One region of the Bradyrhizobium sp. SMVTL-02 genome, then DNA from elsewhere that is predicted to be linked to it. Evidence: predicted binding sites of a transcription regulator. Region 1 holds the regulator's gene; each other region holds the start of a gene.
What was found. Region 1 encodes LexA, which represses DNA repair genes until DNA is damaged. Its sites were predicted from a motif close to TGTTCNNNNTGTGTTCNG; they were not measured.

Region 1 (6,286 bases):
CGGTCGGCTTCCCCATCAAGAAATGGTCGGCGGCCGCGGCGCTGGTTGCGGCGGCGTTTTATCTTCTGCTCTCGGGCGCGGAGGTCGCGACGCAGCGCTCGTTCTTCATGACCGCGGTGGTGCTGATCGCCGTCATGGTCGATCGCCGCGCCATCACGTTCCGCACGCTGGCCGTGGCCGCGCTCATCGTGCTCGCGGTGGCGCCGGAAGCGCTGGTGCATCCATCCTTCCAGATGTCGTTTGCGGCAACGCTCGGGCTGGTCGCACTGGTGCAGATCGGCATGCCGAACCTGTTTGCCTCGCCCGAGCATTCCGCGACCGCGCGCATCGCGCTGTGGGGCGGCCGCGAGATCGCGATGCTGTTCCTAGCCTCGCTGATCGCGGGGCTGGCGACCACGCCCTATGCCGCCTTCCACTTCCACCGCGTCACGCCCTACGGCGTGCTCGCCAATCTCGGCGCGATGCCGGTGGTCTCGGCGCTGGTAATGCCCGCGGGATTGTTGGGGCTGCTCGCTGCTCCCTTCGGCCTCGACGGCGTGTTCTGGTGGCTGATGGGCATCGGGATCGACTGGATGGTCGTGGTGTCGCGCTGGGTGGCGGCCCTGCCGGGCGCGGTCGGGCGCATCCCGGCGTTCGGCATCGCGCCGCTGATCGTGGCCAGTCTCGGCATCATTGTCATGGGCCTCTTGCGCACGCCGTTGCGCTGGTCGGGCGGGGTCGTGCTGCTGGCTGCAATCCTCTGGGGCCTGTCGGTGCGGCCGCCGGATATCCTGATTGCCGGGGACGGCCAAAGCGTCGCGGTGCGGGGCCGGGACGGACACCTGCACATGATCCGGGCGAGCAAGGACAGCTTTTTGCTGAAGGAGTGGCTGGCTGCCGACGCTGATCCACGCGATGCGGGCAGTGCCTCGCTCGCCGATGGCGTGTCGTGCGACGAGGCCGGCTGCGTGACGCCGCTTGCCGATGGTCGCCTCGTCGCGCTGGCCTTGCGCATCGATGCGCTGGCGGACGATTGCAGCCGCGCCGCGCTGGTGGTGACGGCCCGGCCGGCTGCGCCGGATTGCGCGGCGATGGTGGTCGACCGTCGGCGCCTCGCCGCGCAGGGCGCACTGGCGCTGACGCGGCGGGGCGACGGCTTTGCGGTCCAGGCGGTGAAGACTGGAGGCACAGACCGCCCGTGGGCGCCGGCCATCGCGGGCGAGGGCGATTTCGGCGCGAGCCTTGCGCCGCCAGCGGCGGCGCCCGGTAACCGGGATGCGACGCCGTCCGAGGCAGACATGAAGGTCGAGGATTGAGGGGGCGGGCTACAGGTACCAGGCCAGCACGGCGTCGAGCCGGGCTGTCCCGATCACCGGCAAGGCCACCATCTGACTCAGCCCGGACGCGCGGGCTTCAATGGCCGCGATCGAATTGTCGTGCGCGAGATCATCGTTGAGGGCGGGCATGCCGGTGGCCCAGGCGCCGCCGATGCTGCCGTCACCTCTGGCGATGGATTTGTCCGCATAGAGCGCGGCAAGGTCGGTCTGGGCGCTGCAATCGCCGGCGCGGAAGACCAGCGCTGAGCGGGTCTCGTCCGGCACCCAGATCTCGAAGCGCCGTGCGATCGGCGTCGCCTGCGCGGAGAGGAGGGTCAGCACCCAGGTCTGGTCGGCGTCGGTCCGGTAGGGCACGCCGACGCCGAGATTGATGCCAACCTGTGCGGCGTCTTTCCAGCGCAGAAAGCTCTTGGCGTTGTGCAGGTTCTTGATGATCAGTGGCAGGCCGGCTTTCCAGGTGCGTCCGGGCAGGCCGAAGCCGCGCGGAAACCTGGTGTGGCGCGAGTTGAACTCGAACATGTCGGCGGTGCCGTAGTAGCCGTCGACCAGTCCCATCTCGTGGGAGGTCTCGGGATCGTTGTGCCAGAGCTCGATCGCGCCGACATGCGCGTCGTCATCGCCGCAGAACAGCACCATCACGGCTTGCAGGAATTCGCCTGAAAACACCGGCACCGCCACGCCGCAGGTCAGGCCCGCCGCCAGCGCCTGGTCGGTCCGCCTGAAATGGGAATTGGCGAATTTGGTGAGGATCACGGGGTGGCCGGAAGCCCAGGCCTTGCCGGGAAGCCCGTCGTCACGACCGAAGCGCAGATCTTCGCTTGCGGCCTTGAACGCGGACAGCCCTTCGCCATAAAGACCGCCGCCGAATTCCAGCCGCATACGCGTCCGGTCGGGCACCCAGAGTTCAACGACGCGAATGAAGGTCTTCATCGAACGTCCGCCTCGAGCCTTTTTGGCAGCATCGGCCATTTGCTTGCGGACCGGACGTTCAAAATTCAGGCAAGGCAGCGCAAACTTCGTGCGACGAAGAGCTGCGGCAGGTGCTCCGGCGAAGGTATTTGCGAAGATACAAACCACACCATCTCGCCGGCCACGGCCGGCGATGGCGATTTCAATCATGGCCCCGACCTGCGAGCCCGAGGCAGCTAGGTCAGCCGATCGGCAGGCGCGTGACCGTCGGCCTGTCTGCGCTGGTCTGCGGCTTGTGCTCGCGCTCGCCGAGTGGCTGGGTCACCGGCAATTGCAGTACGGTTGCGCGCTGGCCTTCGACGAGCTGAGTCACCAGCACGTATTTCCCGTCGGGGAATTCGATCGCATCGTGATGGCGATCCGGAATGTGCGGATCGATCTTGCCGAACTTGCCGACGCGCGAGTTGATGGTACGCGTCCAGATCCAGCGATTGTCGTAACGGACGTTGTCGGCGAAGGCGAGCTCCGTTCCCGGCAGCAGGCATACCGCAACCGACATGTCGGCTTCGGAGGCGAAGCCGCGCGTCGAGGTGCCGCGGAAGGTTGTCGTGACGATCGTCTCGCCGACTTCGGCAGGACGCGTCGCGACGGCGTGCAGGCTGTAGTCACACATCGGGGTGCTCCTCATTCGTAAGATAGCGACCCGCGCCTCCTGTCGAGGCGCAGGCCTCTATCAGAGTGGAAGCATACAACGGTCTGCTGGGTTGTGGGCAAATCTGCGGCTTGGGTCCGCAGGATGCCATCACAATATCTTTTTCAGATGCATGAGGAACAAAGCCCGCTCCCGTGCATTGGGCGTGCTTCTTCGTCAACGGCCAGCAGGGGCCGACCAGCCCGAATACGGCCAAGCGGGTTGCGACGGCAGTGCAACGGCGTCGCGTGCGTTGCGGAATTGCTCGCGCGTCGCCGGCGTCGTCTTGCGGACATGATGCGATCGTGCGGCGGCGGCCGGTGACACTGACGTTGCGATCAGCGCCATCGTGACAGTGCTCAAGACGATCTTGCGCATGGTTGTCTCCCCGGTTTTCGACAGGCCCATAAAGCGATTGTGTGCTTTGCGCGGCGTGCGGAGGATCTAACGCGGGGCAGGTGGCCGGATAATCTGAGCAGAACCTGAAAGACTATCCAGCCGGAGCGGACAAGCGCTCAAGCGCGTGTCGAACGATCGCGAGGTCAAATCAGTACTTCCGGTACAAGCCGATCAGCTTGCCCTGAATCTTCACCCGGTTGGGCGGCAGGATGCGGACCTCATAGGCGGCGTTGGCTGGCTCGAGCGCGATCGAGGCGCCACGGCGGCGGAAGCGCTTCAGCGTGGCTTCCTCGTCGTCGATCAGCGCCACCACGATGTCGCCGGTGTCGGCGCTCTCGTTGCGCTGGATCAGCGCCATGTCGCCGTCGAGGATACCGGCTTCCACCATCGAATCGCCCCGCACCTCGAGCGCATAATGCTCGCCGGAGCCGAGCATGTCAGGCGGTACGCTGATGGTGTGGCTGCGGGTCTGCAGCGCCTCGATCGGCGTACCAGCCGCGATGCGGCCCATGACGGGCACGGCGACAGGACGCTCACCTTCGTCCGCGGGCGGGCTGGAGGTCGTGCGCACCTTGCCGAGATTGCCCTCGATGACGCTCGGCGTGAAGCCGCGGCGGTTGCCGGCGGCCGCTTGGAGCTCGGGCAGCTTGATGACCTCGATCGCGCGGGCGCGGTTGGGCAGGCGGCGGATGAAGCCGCGCTCCTCGAGCGCGGTGATCAGGCGATGGATGCCCGATTTCGAGCGCAGGTCGAGCGCGTCCTTCATCTCGTCGAAGGAAGGTGGCACGCCGCTTTCCTTCAATCGCTCGCTGATGAACCGCAGGAGCTCGTATTGTTTGCGCGTTAACATCTCGACCAAAATCCCCCGGTTGATGTCGTTCGATTCCGAGACGCTCAGTTCAGCGATAAGCCGCTGCATGCTCGAAACAAATCATGAACGGACACTATATGTTCGATACATGTTCCGCAACTGCTTAATTTACTGTGAACGCGACAAAGTTCGCGGACCGCGTGAGATGACAGCGCTCAGGCGGGCAGCAGCAGCACCTCGCAGACCGAGCCGGCTTCGGCCTTGGGCGCGAACGGCGCGCGTACGAGAAGTGCCTGTGCCGCAGCGAGATTTGCAAGCAGTGAAGAATCCTGGTGATCGACGGGAAGGGCGATCAGCGTGCCGTCGTCGCGCCGCTCCAGGCGCGCGCGGAGATAATCCTCGCGCTGGTCGTTGGCATTGAGGTCGCGGCCGAGCACGGCGCGCTCGCGGCGATGGTGAATCATGGTGCGGCCCGACAGCGCGCGAATCAACGGCACCATGAACAGGAAAGCGCAGACGTAGGATGACACGGGATTGCCGGGCAGGCCGATGACGCGCATCGCCCCTAACCGGCCGTGCATCATCGGCTTGCCCGGCCGCATCGCGATCTTCCAGAACGACATCGCGATCCCCTCGGCCTTGAGAGCCTGCTGGACCAGATCATGGTCGCCGACCGAGGCGCCCCCGGTCGTGATCAGGATGTCGGCGCCGCTCTGGCGTGCCTCGCGGATCCCGGCGGTGGTGGCCTCCAGCGTATCGGCGGCCACACCGAGGTCGATGGTATCGGCGCCCTCCTGGCGGGCGAGCGCGTGCAGGGCATAACCGTTGGAGTAGACGATCTGGCCGGGCCCGGGCGCTACGCCCGGTATCACCAGTTCGTCTCCGGTGGCGAGGATGGCGACCTTCGGACGGCGCTGGACGGGCAAATGCGGGTGATTCATCCCGGCGGCGAGTGCGAGATCGCGCTCGGTGAGCCGGGTTCCCTTGCGCAACAGCACGTCGCCCTCGGCAAAGTCGATCCCGGCGCGCCGGATGTGCCGTCCGGGAATTGCTGCTTCCTTGATCGTGATGCGCTTGCCGTCCGCGACGGTATCCTCCTGGATCACGACCGCGTCCGCTCCGGCCGGAACGACGCCGCCTGTGAAAATGCGGACCGCTTCGCCGGCGCCAACCAAGCCTGCAAACGGCCGCCCGGCCGCGACCTCGCCTATCACCGTCAGCTCAGAATCGATCGTCGCCGCGTCGGCCGCTCGCACGGCATAGCCGTCCATGGCCGACATCGCCTCCGGCGGCTGCGTGCGCCGCGCCGCGACGTCGCGGGCGAGCACGCGGTGGTAGGCCTGATCGAGCGAGATCGTCTCCTCAAGCAACGGCTCCGCGCCGGCAAGCACCGCGGCAAGCGCGTCAGAAACCGGCATCAAGGCCACGGCTGAAAACTCCTGCTGGGCACGTTCGGCAAATCGGCGGCCAGAGTTCTAGCCGAGTGCGGGCCCAGAGGCAAAACACTGGAGACGCAAGAGGATTCAACCTGCGCCATCCGCTCTGTCGTGAGGATAGACGTCAAATTCGCCGCGGCATGATCCGGAAGGCGAGACAGACCGGCACGAGGACGGCCATGGCAAGCACAAGAAGAACGAGCGCCACGGCCAGCATCGGTCAACTCACTGCCGGCGCGTCCGGACTGACGTCCGGCGCTTTGGGACCCTGATCCTTGTCGGCCAGCGGATCGGCCCGAGATTTCAGGTCGGCAGCCTTGCTGATCAGCTTGGCGGAGAGGTCGGAGTCCGAGGTGGTTCTTGCGAACTCGAGCAGGAGAGAGGCTTGCTTGGTGAGGTAGGATTTGCCCAGCACGTCGATCAGTCCAATTCCAATGTAGAAGTCCCAACGGACTCAAGAGTCCGAAGGGGCGCATTCCGTTCCCGGAACTTTGTACAAAAATGCACAAAGTGATTTGGTTCCGCATTTTTAGCAAAAAGTTCCGCGGAACGCCTTGCCGGAAGGCTGATCCGCTCAAATCCCCAGCTGCCTCAGCGCGTCGCCGACGTCACGGGGCGAGGTCACGTGCACTGTGGTCAATCCACGCGCCCGCGCCCCCCGGATGTTTTCTGCGAGATCATCGAAGAAGACGATGCGGTGCGCCGGTACGCCCATTGCCGCCAC
Region 2 (6,286 bases), 770 kb from region 1:
CGCAAGGAGATCGCCGAGGTCGAGGCCGGCCGCTTCAAGATCGAGGCGTCGCCCCTGCGTCACGCTCCGCACACCGTGCACGACATCGCCGATGACGACTGGAAGCGCGCCTACCCCCGCAGCGAGGGCTGCTTCCCCGATGGCGTCTCGCGTACTGACAAGTACTGGTGCCCGGTCGGCCGTGTCGACAACGTCTATGGCGACCGCAACCTGGTGTGCTCCTGCCCGCCGGTGAGCGATTACGCGGAAGCCGCGGAGTAAGACACAACGGAGGTTCCGGAGGGCGGGCAAGCGCAAGCGTGCCTACCACCTTCATCTGCGTTGAAAAAACCGTGGGCACGGCGCTTACGCGCCTTTGCCCACTGAACGCACCTCTAGGGCGCAACCAATGATCGGCTTTCGCGGTCCCATCGCCAGAGCCGTTCGTTGGTGAGTTCAGTCCCACCCCGCCAACGCTTGATCGGGTTGTGGCGCCACATGTCGTCTTCGCGCGCTAGACACCCGAGTTCGGTCAGCGTGACCTTCCACTCGCTCCTGCCGAAGTAGCGGTCCTCATCGTCGAAAGCTGGATCGCCCAACAACACTGGCGGCGCCGAATACGCCCCCAGTTCGAGCAAGGCATCGCGCGCGTCGTCATCATCGAACACGTCGCGAAGCCAACTCGCCTCGCAGACGCGCCTCGCGCCGCCCCAGCCAGTCAGGATCAGACGCTTCATCGCACCACCCGATCAACGCAACGCAAAACGAAACGGGCACCGAAGACGTCGGCAACTCAACGTCCTCAGTGCCCGCTCCTCGCGAAAAACGCTTCGCGTCAAGGCTTACTCTTCCGCCGGCTCCTCGCCGTCGGCATCGCGTTCGGGGGCGCCGGCGAGAATCTGCTCGGCGATCAGGCCGGAGTTCTGGCGGATCGCGGTCTCGATCTTGGCAGTGATGTCGGGGTTGGCCTTCAAAAACGCTTTCGAGTTCTCGCGGCCCTGGCCGAGGCGCTGGCTGTCATAGGAGAACCAGGCGCCGGATTTCTCGACGATGCCGGCCTTGACGCCGAGATCGAGGATCTCACCCATCTTGGAGACGCCCTCGCCGTACATGATGTCGAACTCGACCTGCTTGAAGGGCGGCGCCAGCTTGTTCTTGACCACCTTGACGCGCGTGGTGTTGCCGACCACTTCGTCGCGCTCCTTGATCGCGCCGATGCGGCGGATGTCGAGGCGGACGGAGGCGTAGAATTTCAGCGCGTTGCCGCCGGTGGTGGTCTCGGGCGAGCCGTACATCACGCCGATCTTCATGCGGATCTGGTTGATGAAGATCACCATGGTGTTGGACTTGTTGATCGAGGCCGTCAGCTTGCGCAGCGCCTGGCTCATCAGACGGGCCTGCAGACCCGGCAGCGACTCGCCCATCTCACCCTCGAGCTCGGCCTTCGGCACCAGCGCCGCAACCGAATCAACCACCATCACGTCGACCGCCCCGGAGCGCACCAGGGTGTCGCAGATCTCCAACGCCTGCTCGCCCGTGTCGGGCTGCGAGATCAGGAGTTCGTCGATGTTGACGCCGAGCTTGCGGGCATAGACCGGGTCGAGCGCGTGCTCGGCGTCGATGAAGGCGCAGATGCCGCCCTTCTTCTGGGCTTCGGCCACCGTGTGCAGCGCCAGCGTGGTCTTGCCCGAGGATTCCGGCCCGTAGATCTCGACGATGCGCCCCTTGGGAAGGCCGCCGATGCCAAGCGCGATATCGAGCCCGAGCGAGCCCGAGGACACCGCCTCGATGTCCATGGAGCGGTCGTTCTTGCCCAGCTTCATCACCGAGCCCTTGCCGAATTGGCGCTCGATCTGGGAGAGCGCGGCGGCCAGAGCTTTACTCTTGTCCATGGAAGATCCTTCGACGATACGCAGGGCAGTTGCGGACATTGGGTCGTGCTCCTTATGGCGAGGATTCGCTAGGGGGACAAACGATTGAGAGGCGGGCCGGCGATAAAAAACAATGTACTCCATTTGTTCTAGGTTCGCAATATGTTCTTTTGGGAATTGGGCGCCTTCCCGGATTTGAGCCCTGGTGTCCCAGTTCGTTCTGAGCACTGTCCTAATTTGCAGGACCGTTGACTTGGCTCAACTCGCGCCAGTCGTCTGGCGAGACCGTGAGCCATGGTCGAGACTGCGAAACAGAGCGAGGTGGAAGAGCCCAAGCCGTCCCGGCTGGAGGAGGCGCGGCGGATCATTGAGGAGTACGCCGCTGACCTCCGAGCGCTTCTCAAGATGCTTCGGCGCAAGATGAACTAGGCCAGCGCGGAGGAACGCTCCGTGGCGTCCGAGATTATCCGGCAATGCCGCGGTATTATTTTGACTTGCGAGAGGGCCATCACGTCGCCCCCGATGAAGAGGGGCTCGACCTTCCCGACATGGAAGCCGTTCAGAACGAAGCCGCTCGCGCACTGTCAGATCTGGCAAGAGACACCATTCGAGCGACCGCCGCGTTTGGAGTGGCGCGCAATCTCTCGATTGAGGTCCGCGACGACCAAGGCACCGTGATGCAGGCCCGGTTCCAGTTCGATATCAAGCGACTACAGTAAGGTCGATGCTGTCCGCATTGAGCAACCAGTGTCCCAAGTTGAATCCCGCGGTGTCCGAATTCGCTAGCAACCATTGGTTAATAGGTGCATTGTTCCGGTATCACCGGCCAAGGCTCTGCCGTAGGCGTCGGTGGCTGAGAGACCGATAGCGCTCCCGCCTGCATAGCGAAGGGAGCGCCGTCATGGCCAAAGATCCCCCTATCCGCCGCGTGCGAGATTTGGCTGCCGAGATCGCGCAGCAGAACGACGAGCTCCGCCGCTTGACGGCGGAAGCGGCCGAAGCACTCAAGCTGCCAAGGCCAGACACCTTCCTCGGGCGCAAGACTCATGAGCCGTTCCCGGAGCAAGACCCGATGGAACGCGTGGACATTCAGAACCTCATCCACGGCGAGTTGCAGCCGCCCAAGCAGTAAGGCGGCAGCCCTTTTCCCGCTGGATGAGGGCAAGTAAAATATCGCCCGTCCTTGGCTGACCGGAGGCGGCGCATGGGAACGGGCGACTTGGAATGGCTTGCAGAACAGACCAATGCGAAGCTGGACCGTCTGCGAGCCGGCGCTGAGCGCGAAAGGGAGATGATCCGTCGATCTTTCGAGCTGATCGCCGAGGCCGAGGAACTACTCAGCGTGCCGCCCCCTAAAGTCTGGCGTCCCGAACGAAGCAAGGAGTAAGCCCGCCTCATGTGTGGATGGCCCCCGGCTTGCAAGAATTTTTTGCGTGATGAGCAGTGGTCGCTTGCAGTCATGTGTCCGGCCTTTCTTCGCGGTCGTACATAACCGCTCTGGCCTTGATGGATTCCGCGGATCGAGGCCTTATCAGTTGGCCGGGTTCGAACGCCACTGAGGCGGTCAGGTTTCTCTCGATCCGTCGGGTGACCGACTGTGCCATCACGTGTTTTCACTCTCGCAAGCTGGCGGTACGCCCCTCAGAGGTCAGGCCGCCAATGTCGCATTTCGGCAGGTTTCCTGTCTGCTCAGTTGGCGGCCTCTTTCATTCTGCACGAGCCCCTTCTCGTAACAGCTTGTCGTGGGTTGACTGCAATCGGCCCAACTAGCACGGCCCGAGCAAAGGCTCGATAGCCCTTTGATTGATGCCAGCCTGTCCGGATCTGATCACAGGTGTCCCAGTTTGCTCTGAGGGTGTCCCAACTCTCGGGGGCGTCCTCGAGAAGCTTCGCAGCCTCCTTGATCCAACAACCCGCCTAAAGAACCGAACTGCCTGGTCTTGCGCCGGCGATGCCCGTAACGGTGTTGTGCCGGCGATCGCATTGCTGATGGGCAGCGTCACACACCTGTGGCATGGCCGTTGCACATTGAGTTCAACTGAGATTTCAGCGCTCAGTTAGAGAATAAAGTGCTGCCGGGACGCTTATTTCGAGCCCGGCCGCGCTTTCTCAATCCCCCGTCATAAATCCGTAATTCTGGGGCACCCCTCCTGCTATTCCCGATCTTGGATAGGGATCAGCGACTGAGCGACGGGGAGCGTGAGTGGTGACGGAACCGACCCAGCTCGGCATGGCGCCGAAAGATCGCCTGTTGGACGCAGCCCGCAAAGAGTTGATCGCGTTCGAACGGCGGGAAATGGAGTTCCGCAAGAAGGACCGCGAAGAGCGTGCAGCGGAGCTTCGCCTTCCCTTGGATAGGATCGAGATCCACTGAGGCGACGCCGGCGGTCGTCCCTTCCGTTGATGGCACGAGACAATCGCACGGCGGCCTACTGTGCATGGGGTTGTTTTGCAGCTTTTGCAGGACCTGGGGTCCCGTGGCGGCCCTCCGTCTGCGCGCGGGGGTCCTTGCTGGCCCGGACCGGCCGCGGCCTGCCTGCGTACTACAGCAGCACAAGCAATGCGATGCCGATGACCAACACCACGAAGCCAGCCGCTGTCGCGGCGGCAAATGACCGCTCTACGTTATCCATGATGCCACCCCGTTGCCGGCGTGCCACGTTCCCCCATGGCAGCACCGGACCCCGTGGAATCTTGCCTGCGGCTGTGGCTTGAGTGGTGCGATCGGGTGGCCAAATTGGGACTGGTGCGGGGCCAGTCTGCGGCCTCAGCACTTCTGTCGCTGCCGCGGTCAGAGGTCTGTAAGCCAACGCGCCTGGTGTCGATGAGCCCGGTGGACCAACAGCGGGCCTCCATACCAGTCGACGACCCCGCTCTCACCGAGCGGGGTTTTCTGTTTGCGAGCCCGTGCGCGGTGAGCCGGTGCGGATCCTGATTGCGAGCCTGTCAGGTTGCCGTAAGCTCAGCCGGTTAAGGTCTTTCCGCTTATGGTGTTGCAGCCCAGCACCTCAGCCTCCAATAACCTCTGCCCGCTTGGCTCTCCCCGAGCGGGTTTTTTTCATGCGCGCCGACCGTTCACGCGCCGCGCTTCTCCCGCGTCAGCCGCAGCGAGAAGGCACGGATCGCGGGCGCCGCCAGCAGCACCATGGGCAGCATCGCGGCCCATGCGATCAGCCACGACACCATCCAGTGCCGAACGAACAGCATCGCGCCATCGGCGGGAAAGCTGGCGATTCCCGCCGCGATCAGCGAGGTCAATCCGGACTGGATGGCGCCGAAGACGGAATGACTGTAACGGCGGGGAATACCGAGCATGACGCGCCTTGTGCTTGCCGTCATGCGGCCCAGCAAGGCACGTGCCGCGTCGCACACAAAGAGCCGAGCTTTTTGCAACCGGAGACTGATCTGGATCAAGACTCTCCTGCAGCACCAGGATTAGACTGGCTCCGTGGTTCTCCGGCCATGAACAAAGTTCCTGGCCGCGCGGTGACGTGCGCGCTTTCGATATTTCCAGCATGTTTTCAGTGATCGGGGGTGAATCGTGGGAGGTGACCATGAATCACAGGGGTGTTGAGTTCACCGTCGCCAAGACTGCAATTCCCGGAGTCTGGCAGTGGCAGTTTCGCATCGGGGAGCAGGTCAAGTCCGGCAAGACCGAGACCAAGATCGACCTGTTGGCGATCAGGCGGGTGCAGCTGCGCATCGATCGGGAGCTGAAGGCCATCGGGCGCATGTCCTCCGTAGACGCCCGGAATTGATCTGCCGCGGGTTTGGGATTGCACTCCCCGCCCGTGGCCTTGGGAGGCGGGGCCTTCACGCGCGACCGGTGCCAGCCATGCCGCTCTATTTCTTCCGAATCCGCAACGGCCGCTATTCCGGCTGTGCGGACCAGGCGACGGAATTTTCCGATCGCGATTCCGCCTGGAAGGAGATGACCAGCGTCTGCGCCGACATGGCCGCCGGGATCGCCCGCAAGCTGCAGGAAAATTCCGAGTGGCACATGGAGCTCTTGGACGAGGCCAAGGAGCCGGTGTTCCGTATCCGCATCGTCGCCGAGACGCTGGACCAGACGTAGGGCGCGCGCCCCGTCAATCGGCGCTGGGCAGCCGCCGCATGGTGAATTCGATCTCGCCGCCGGGCAGTTCGCGCCAAGTCTCGACCGCGCTCATATAGCCGGCCTTGGGGTAACGGGCGAAGAAGGCCTCTGCCCTCGCCCGCGCCGCCGCACGCGGCAGCGTAAAGGTCTCGCGCAGATAGCCGTCACTGGCGCGCCCGCCCGGCGCGTTGCCGCCGCTCTTGCGCCGGCGCGCCATCCGCTCGGCGAGGTCCCGTGGACGGTCGGCCATCAATTGCCCTCCTCTACGCAATACCTGCGCTCAATGTAGGGAGTGGCGGGGTCAAGGAGGAGTCCCGGCCGGAAGCATGTCGCCTCCGGC
Region 3 (6,286 bases), 2.4 Mb from region 1:
GTTCGACGTCATCGAGCCGTTCGCGCGCGAGCTTGCCGAGTATGGCCGCACGCCGCGCCGCCGCAAGGGCATTTTGCAACTGATTGGCAACGCGCTTCTCGTCCAGCAGCGCGTCGCAGGCCGCGTTGCGGTGGCCGAGAAGCCCGACGTGCTTTGGGAGAAGCCCGAGCTCGACCGGCTCTATGGCCGCCTCGAGGACGAGTACGAACTGAAGGAGCGCCTCGACACGCTCGAGCGCAAGCTCACCGCCGTGTCGGAGACCGCCAACGCGCTCACCGACATCATCGACACCCAGCGCTCGCTTCGCCTCGAGATCGCGGTGGTGGTGCTGATCGTGATCGAGGTCGTGATCGGGTGCGTCCAGATTCTCTCGGGTATTCACCAATAGCGAGCTGCGCGTTACTGCGCCCTCTCCCCTTGTTGTGGGAGATGGCAGCGCCGCTAGGAGACAAGAACTCAATGGGGTGAGGGGTATCTATCCGCATACTCATTTGCAAACGTGGGCGCGGATAGAAACCCCTCATCCGATCGCCACCTTCTCCCACAAGGGGAGAAGGAAGGAACCGCCGCCTCATATTTCATTTGGCTCGCAGCACCCTTGCACAACGCCGCGCGATCGTCAGTTCCTCATTCGTTGGAATAATGAAGCCGCGCTATCGCCATCATTGATCCGCTCGCGTGCCGCGTCGTTCGCGGCCGCATCGATGTGCAGGCCGAGCCAGCCGAGACGCTCGCTGATCTGGCTTCGGATCTCCTTCGCATGCTCGCCGATGCCGCCGGTGAACACGAGGCAGTCCAACCCGCCGAGCGCGGTTGCCATCGTCGCGATCGCCTCGGCTACACGAAAGACGAAGAGCTCGATCCCTGTCGCGCCGCTGTCTCGACGTCAATCGCCGGCTTCGCGCGGCGTGTTGCCGCCGGAGCTGTTGGGCCAGACCCAGCCCTGGATCTCGGGCATGTCCTCGCCGTGCTCGCGGACATAGCGCGCGTGTTCGATCAGCTTGTCGCGGAACTGCTGCTTCACCCACGCTGCCCTGGTCGCAAGTCCCGGCACACGCTCGATCGCCTCGATCGCGAGGTGAAAGCGGTCGAGCCCGTTGAGCACGACCATGTCGAACGGCGTCGTCGTGGTGCCTTCCTCGGCGAAGCCGCGGACATGCATGCCAGCATGGTTGGTGCGGTTATAGGTGAGACGGTGGATCAAATAGGGATAGCCGTGGTAGGCGAAGATCACCGGCTTGTCGCGCGTGAACAGGCTGTCGAAGTCGCGATCCGAAAGCCCATGAGGATGCTGGTCGTTCGGGTGCAGCGTCATGAGATCGACGACGTTGACGACTCGGATCTTCAGGTCAGGCAGCGCCTTGCGCAGCAGGTCCACGGCGGCGAGCGTCTCCAGCGTCGGCACGTCGCCGGCGCAGGCCATCACCACGTCGGGCTCGGCATTCGTGTCCTCGTTGCCGGCCCAGGCCCAGATGCCGATGCCGGCATCGCAATGCGTCGCGGCCTCTTGCATCGACAGCCATTGCGGCGCCGGCTGCTTGCCGGCGACGATGACGTTGATGCGGTTGTAGGTGCGCAGGCAATGGTCGGCGATCCACAGCAGCGTGTTGGCATCCGGCGGAAGATAGATGCGCACGATGTCGGCCTTCTTGTTGGCGACGAGATCGACGAAGCCGGGATCCTGGTGGCTGAAGCCGTTGTGGTCCTGGCGCCAGACATGCGAGGTCAAGAGGTAGTTCAGCGAGGCGATCGGCCGCCGCCATGGCAGATGCCGCGTCACCTTCAGCCATTTGGCGTGCTGGTTGAACATGGAATCCACGATGTGGATGAAGGCCTCGTAGCAGGAGAAGAAGCCGTGGCGTCCGGTGAGCAGGTAGCCTTCGAGCCAGCCCTGGCAGAGATGCTCGCTCAGCACCTCCATCACGCGCCCGTCCTGCGCAAGATGAACGTCGTAGGGCTCCGTCGGCTCCATCCACACCCGCTCGGTCGCGTCGAACACGGCATCCAGCCGGTTTGACGCGGTCTCGTCCGGACCCATGATGCGGAAGTTGCGCTCTTGCGCGTTCAGGCGGATGACGTCGCGCAGGAATTTGCCGAGCTCGCGTGTCGCTTCTCCGATGACGGCGCCGGGCTGCGGCACGTCCACGGCGAAGCTGCGGAAGTCCGGCAGCTTCAGCTCCTTCTTGAGCAGACCGCCATTGGCATGCGGATTGGCGCCCATGCGGCGGCTGCCTTCAGGGGCGAGCGCCTGCAGTTCGGGGACGAGCGCACCATTCGCGTCGAACAGTTTGTCCGGCTGGTAGCTGCGCATCCAGTCTTCGAGGATCTTCAGATGCGCCGGATTCTCGCGGCAGCTCGCAACCGGCACCTGATGCGCGCGCCAGAAATCCTCGACCTTCTTGCCGTCGACCTCCTTCGGGCCGGTCCAGCCCTTCGGGCTGCGCAGCACGATCATGGGCCAGCGCGGCCGCTCGACCGTCTTGCGTCCGTCGCGGGCGTGTTGCTGGATCGAGCGGATGCTGGCGAATGCGACGTCGAGCGCGTCCGCCATCGCCTGGTGCATCAATTTGGGATCGTCACCCTCGACGAACAGCGGCTCGTGGCCAAGGCCGCGGAACAGATCGCGGATCTCTTTGTCTGGCAGCCGCCCGAGCACGGTCGGGTTGGCGATCTTGTAGCCGTTGAGATGCAGGATCGGCAGCACCGCGCCGTCATGGGCCGGGCTCAGGAATTTGTTGGAGTGCCAGGACGCCGCGAGCGGACCAGTCTCGGCTTCGCCGTCGCCGATGACGCAAGCCACGATCAAATCAGGATTGTCGAACGCCGCGCCATAGGCGTGCACCAGCGCGTAGCCGAGCTCGCCGCCCTCGTGGATCGAGCCGGGAGTTTCGGGCGCCGCGTGGCTCGGAATGCCGCCGGGGAAGGAGAACTGCCTGAACAGCTTGCGCAATCCGTTCGCATTGCGCGCGATATCTGGATAGATCTCGCTGTAGCTGCCTTCGAGATAGGTGTTGGCGACCATGCCCGGCCCGCCATGGCCGGGACCGCAGACATAGAGCACGTTGAGATCAAGCGCGCGGATCACGCGGTTGAGATGGGCATAGATGAAGTTCAAGCCGGGCGTCGTGCCCCAATGTCCGAGCAAGCGCGGCTTGATGTGCTCGGGCCGCAACGGCTCGCGCAGCAGCGGGTTGTCGAGGAGGTAGATCTGCCCGACCGAGAGGTAGTTGGCAGCGCGCCAGTAGCGATCGAGGAGATCGAGGTCGCCGCTCGCGGCGGCTGTTTTTTGTTGGATTGTCATGTTCCTGCCGACCTTCACCCAGCGATCGCCACCAACCCGGTTCCGGCGCGATCGATCCGTCGCTCATGAAACGGGATGGCCGTGACGCCGGTGTTGCGCGAGGTCAAGGCCGGCGCGCGAAGTTTGGGCAGCTCTACTGTGCATGGGGTTGTTTTCAGGTTTTTGCTTTGTGTTCTTGATTTGTTCCTTTGGCGTGCTATCTTGGCTGCATGAGTCCAGCATCTTCTTCTGCTCTCAAGCACCCGCCGGTCACGGCGCCCTCCGAGCCGGCGGGTGCGCCTTCCGACTTCCCTGAGCTGGCGGTCGCCATCGACCGCAAGCGCAGGCGAGGCCGGGGGGCCCAGTCAAATGCCAGCGGCCGCTACGAGGCCGAGGCGCGCGTCGCCTTCGACGACGGCTGGCAGAGCCTGGATGATTTGCCGCCGTTCAAGACGACGGTGGCGGTCGACGCCTCGCGCAAGGTGATCACCCGCAACGACTCCCCCGACATCGGCTTCGACCGTTCCATCAATCCGTATCGCGGCTGCGAGCATGGCTGTGTCTATTGCTTCGCGCGGCCGACCCACGCCTATCTCGGCCTGTCGCCGGGGCTCGACTTCGAGTCGAAGCTGTTCGTCAAGCCCGAGGCGCCGGTGCTGCTGGAGAAGGAACTCGCCGCCCCCGGCTACGAGCCGCGGATGATCGCGATCGGCACCAACACCGACCCCTACCAGCCGATCGAGCGCGAGCGCAAAATCATGCGCGGCATTTTGGAAGTGCTGGAGCGTACCAGGCATCCCGTCGGCATCGTCACCAAGTCGGCGCTGGTCGTGCGCGACATCGACATTCTCTCGCGCATGGCCAGGCGCAACCTCGCCAAGGTCGCGATATCCGTGACCTCGCTCGATCCGAAGCTGGCTCGCAGCATGGAGCCGCGCGCCTCGACGCCGCCGAAGCGGCTGGAGGCGCTGAGGCAGCTCTCGGAAGCCGGCATTCCCACTACCGTGATGGTCGCACCTGTCATCCCCGCTCTGAACGATGCCGAGATCGAGCGGATCCTCGATGCGGCCGCTCATGCCGGCGTCAAGGAAGCCTCCTACGTGCTGCTCCGTCTGCCGCTCGAGGTCCGCGATCTCTTCCGCGAATGGCTGATGGCGAACTATCCGGACCGCTACCGCCACGTCTTCACGCTGATCCGCGACATGCGCGGGGGGCGCGACTACGACGCGAAATGGGGCGAGCGGATGAAAGGCACGGGACCGATGGCCTGGACCATCGGCCGCCGCTTCGAGATCGCCTGCGACAGGCTCGGGCTCAACAAGCGCCGCTCGAAGCTGACCACGGATCATTTTGCGCGGCCGAAGCAGAACGGGGAGCAGCTCAGCCTGTTCTGATCAGGCAAGTGGAAGAGGCGCGGCATGAGTAAGGAAATTCCAGCCCCGATCCCGCGGCTGACCGTCATCACACTCGGCGTCAGCGACATCCGCGCCAGCATGGCCTTCTATGATGCCCTCGGATTCTCGCGCCGGCTGAAGGCGACCGACGAGGCCGTGGCGTTCTACGATACCGGCGGTCCGGTGCTTGCGCTGTTTCCCTGGGATCAGCTCGCGGCGGACGCGACCTTGCCGGACCAGCCAAGGCCGGTGGCTTTCCGCGGCACCACGCTCGCCTGGAACTGCCGCACGCGCGATGAGGTCGATGCGGTGCTGGCTTTCGCCGTCGGCAAGGGAGCAAGGCTGCTGAGGCCTGCGTGCGAGACAGATTATGGCGGCTATCGCGGCTACTTCGCCGATCCGGACGGTCATACTTGGGAGGCCGTGGTGGCGCCCGGCATCGAGGTCGGCGACGACCGGCGGGTGCATCTGGCCGGGTAGGGCGGCCGACCTGAATAACGGGAATTATCCGGGGTTCCCGGTTGCGCGGGCGGGGCCGCTTGCGCACGATCCCGGCCATGATTCGGGAAAAGTCCGCCAGGAAGCAGGCCAAAGGCGCGCCAAAAGGGGATGCTGCGAAGCAGGCAGCGCCTGCCGGGGCGGCCAAGCTTGCCGAGGTCAAGGTTCCGGCCGGCAAGAAAGGCGTTATCGCGATTGCGCCGCCGAGCTTCCGCCGCGAGCGCGCGCTGATCAAGCGCGGCGTCTGGCCGATTGCGGGCTGCGACGAGGCCGGCCGTGGCCCGCTGGCCGGCCCGGTGGTGGCGGCCGCCGTGATTCTCGACCCCGGCCGCATTCCGCGCGGCATCGATGATTCCAAGCGGCTGACCGCCGAGGAGCGCGAAAGACTGTTCGACAAGATCTGCGCCACGGCGCAGGTCTCGGTGGTGGTCGCCTCACGCGCCCGGATCGACCGGGACAACATCCTGCGCGCCTCGCTGTGGGCGCTGAAGCGTGCCGTGGCGGCGCTGCCCCAGGCACCCAAGCATGTCTTCGTCGACGGCCGCGACCGGCTCGACACGCCCTGCGAATGCGAGGCCGTGATCGGCGGCGACGGCATCGTGCTGTCGATCGCGGCAGCCTCGATCGTCGCCAAGGTCACACGCGACCGGCTGATGTGCGCGCTGGCGCAGGACTGCCCGGGCTATGGTTTCGAGCAGCACAAGGGCTACGCCGTCCCGGAGCATCTCGATGCGCTGGACCGCCTCGGCCCCACCGCCCATCACCGCAGCTTCTTCGCCCCCGTCGCCGCTGCCCGCGCCAAGCACATGCCCTGGACCATCGAGCCGGTGCAGGACCTGTTCTCGGTCTCCGAGGTGGAGGTACAGGTGGAAGCGGGCGACGAAATCAGCGCTCGAGCGGGCCTCTAGCGTAGAGGGTCGTTGCCACGACGCGCGACGCCCATTATCAAAACGAATGCGAGCGAATAGGGCCGGCTGGACGGGTTGGCTGCATCTTTCGGACGTTGCATGCGGTTTACCTCCCTGGTCATTGAGCTCATTCGCGCCCGGCCGCGGCTGATCGTGTGGATCGCCGTGCTGCTGCAGGCTTTGATGTGGCTTTTCGTGGCGCTTGT

Region 2: a site for LexA is predicted at 2,003-2,020, ahead of recA (recombinase RecA). Genes of this name have one in related genera too.
Region 3: a site for LexA is predicted at 3,472-3,489, ahead of ACNJYB_RS09905 (PA0069 family radical SAM protein). Genes of this name have one in related genera too.

The regions. Positions count from the first base shown of each region.
Region 1 is NZ_CP182469.1:4,563,385-4,569,670, reverse strand. It holds gene ACNJYB_RS21590 (ComEC/Rec2 family competence protein) at 1-1,295, shown strand, start outside; gene ACNJYB_RS21585 (GAF domain-containing protein) at 1,305-2,246, opposite strand; gene ACNJYB_RS21580 (hypothetical protein) at 2,467-2,898, opposite strand; gene ACNJYB_RS21575 (hypothetical protein) at 3,094-3,294, opposite strand; gene lexA (transcriptional repressor LexA) at 3,464-4,165, opposite strand; gene ACNJYB_RS21565 (molybdopterin molybdotransferase MoeA) at 4,342-5,553, opposite strand; gene ACNJYB_RS21560 (hypothetical protein) at 5,783-5,977, opposite strand; gene ACNJYB_RS21555 (HAD family hydrolase) at 6,137-6,286, opposite strand, start outside.
Region 2 is NZ_CP182469.1:5,328,667-5,334,952, forward strand. It holds gene gcvP (aminomethyl-transferring glycine dehydrogenase) at 1-261, shown strand, start outside; gene ACNJYB_RS25445 (hypothetical protein) at 375-716, opposite strand; gene recA (recombinase RecA) at 822-1,910, opposite strand; gene ACNJYB_RS25455 (hypothetical protein) at 2,145-2,279, shown strand; gene ACNJYB_RS25460 (DUF6894 family protein) at 2,324-2,569, shown strand; gene ACNJYB_RS25465 (hypothetical protein) at 2,752-2,982, shown strand; gene ACNJYB_RS25470 (hypothetical protein) at 3,055-3,237, shown strand; gene ACNJYB_RS25475 (hypothetical protein) at 4,054-4,224, shown strand; gene ACNJYB_RS25480 (DUF2798 domain-containing protein) at 4,926-5,165, opposite strand; gene ACNJYB_RS25485 (hypothetical protein) at 5,405-5,608, shown strand; gene ACNJYB_RS25490 (DUF6894 family protein) at 5,686-5,925, shown strand; gene ACNJYB_RS25495 (hypothetical protein) at 5,939-6,196, opposite strand.
Region 3 is NZ_CP182469.1:2,124,388-2,130,673, forward strand. It holds gene ACNJYB_RS09890 (RMD1 family protein) at 1-388, shown strand, start outside; partial or broken gene ACNJYB_RS09895 (acetate/propionate family kinase) at 579-862, opposite strand; gene ACNJYB_RS09900 (phosphoketolase family protein) at 887-3,301, opposite strand; gene ACNJYB_RS09905 (PA0069 family radical SAM protein) at 3,511-4,674, shown strand; gene ACNJYB_RS09910 (VOC family protein) at 4,699-5,154, shown strand; gene ACNJYB_RS09915 (ribonuclease HII) at 5,232-6,080, shown strand; gene ACNJYB_RS09920 (glycosyltransferase family 39 protein) at 6,180-6,286, shown strand, end outside.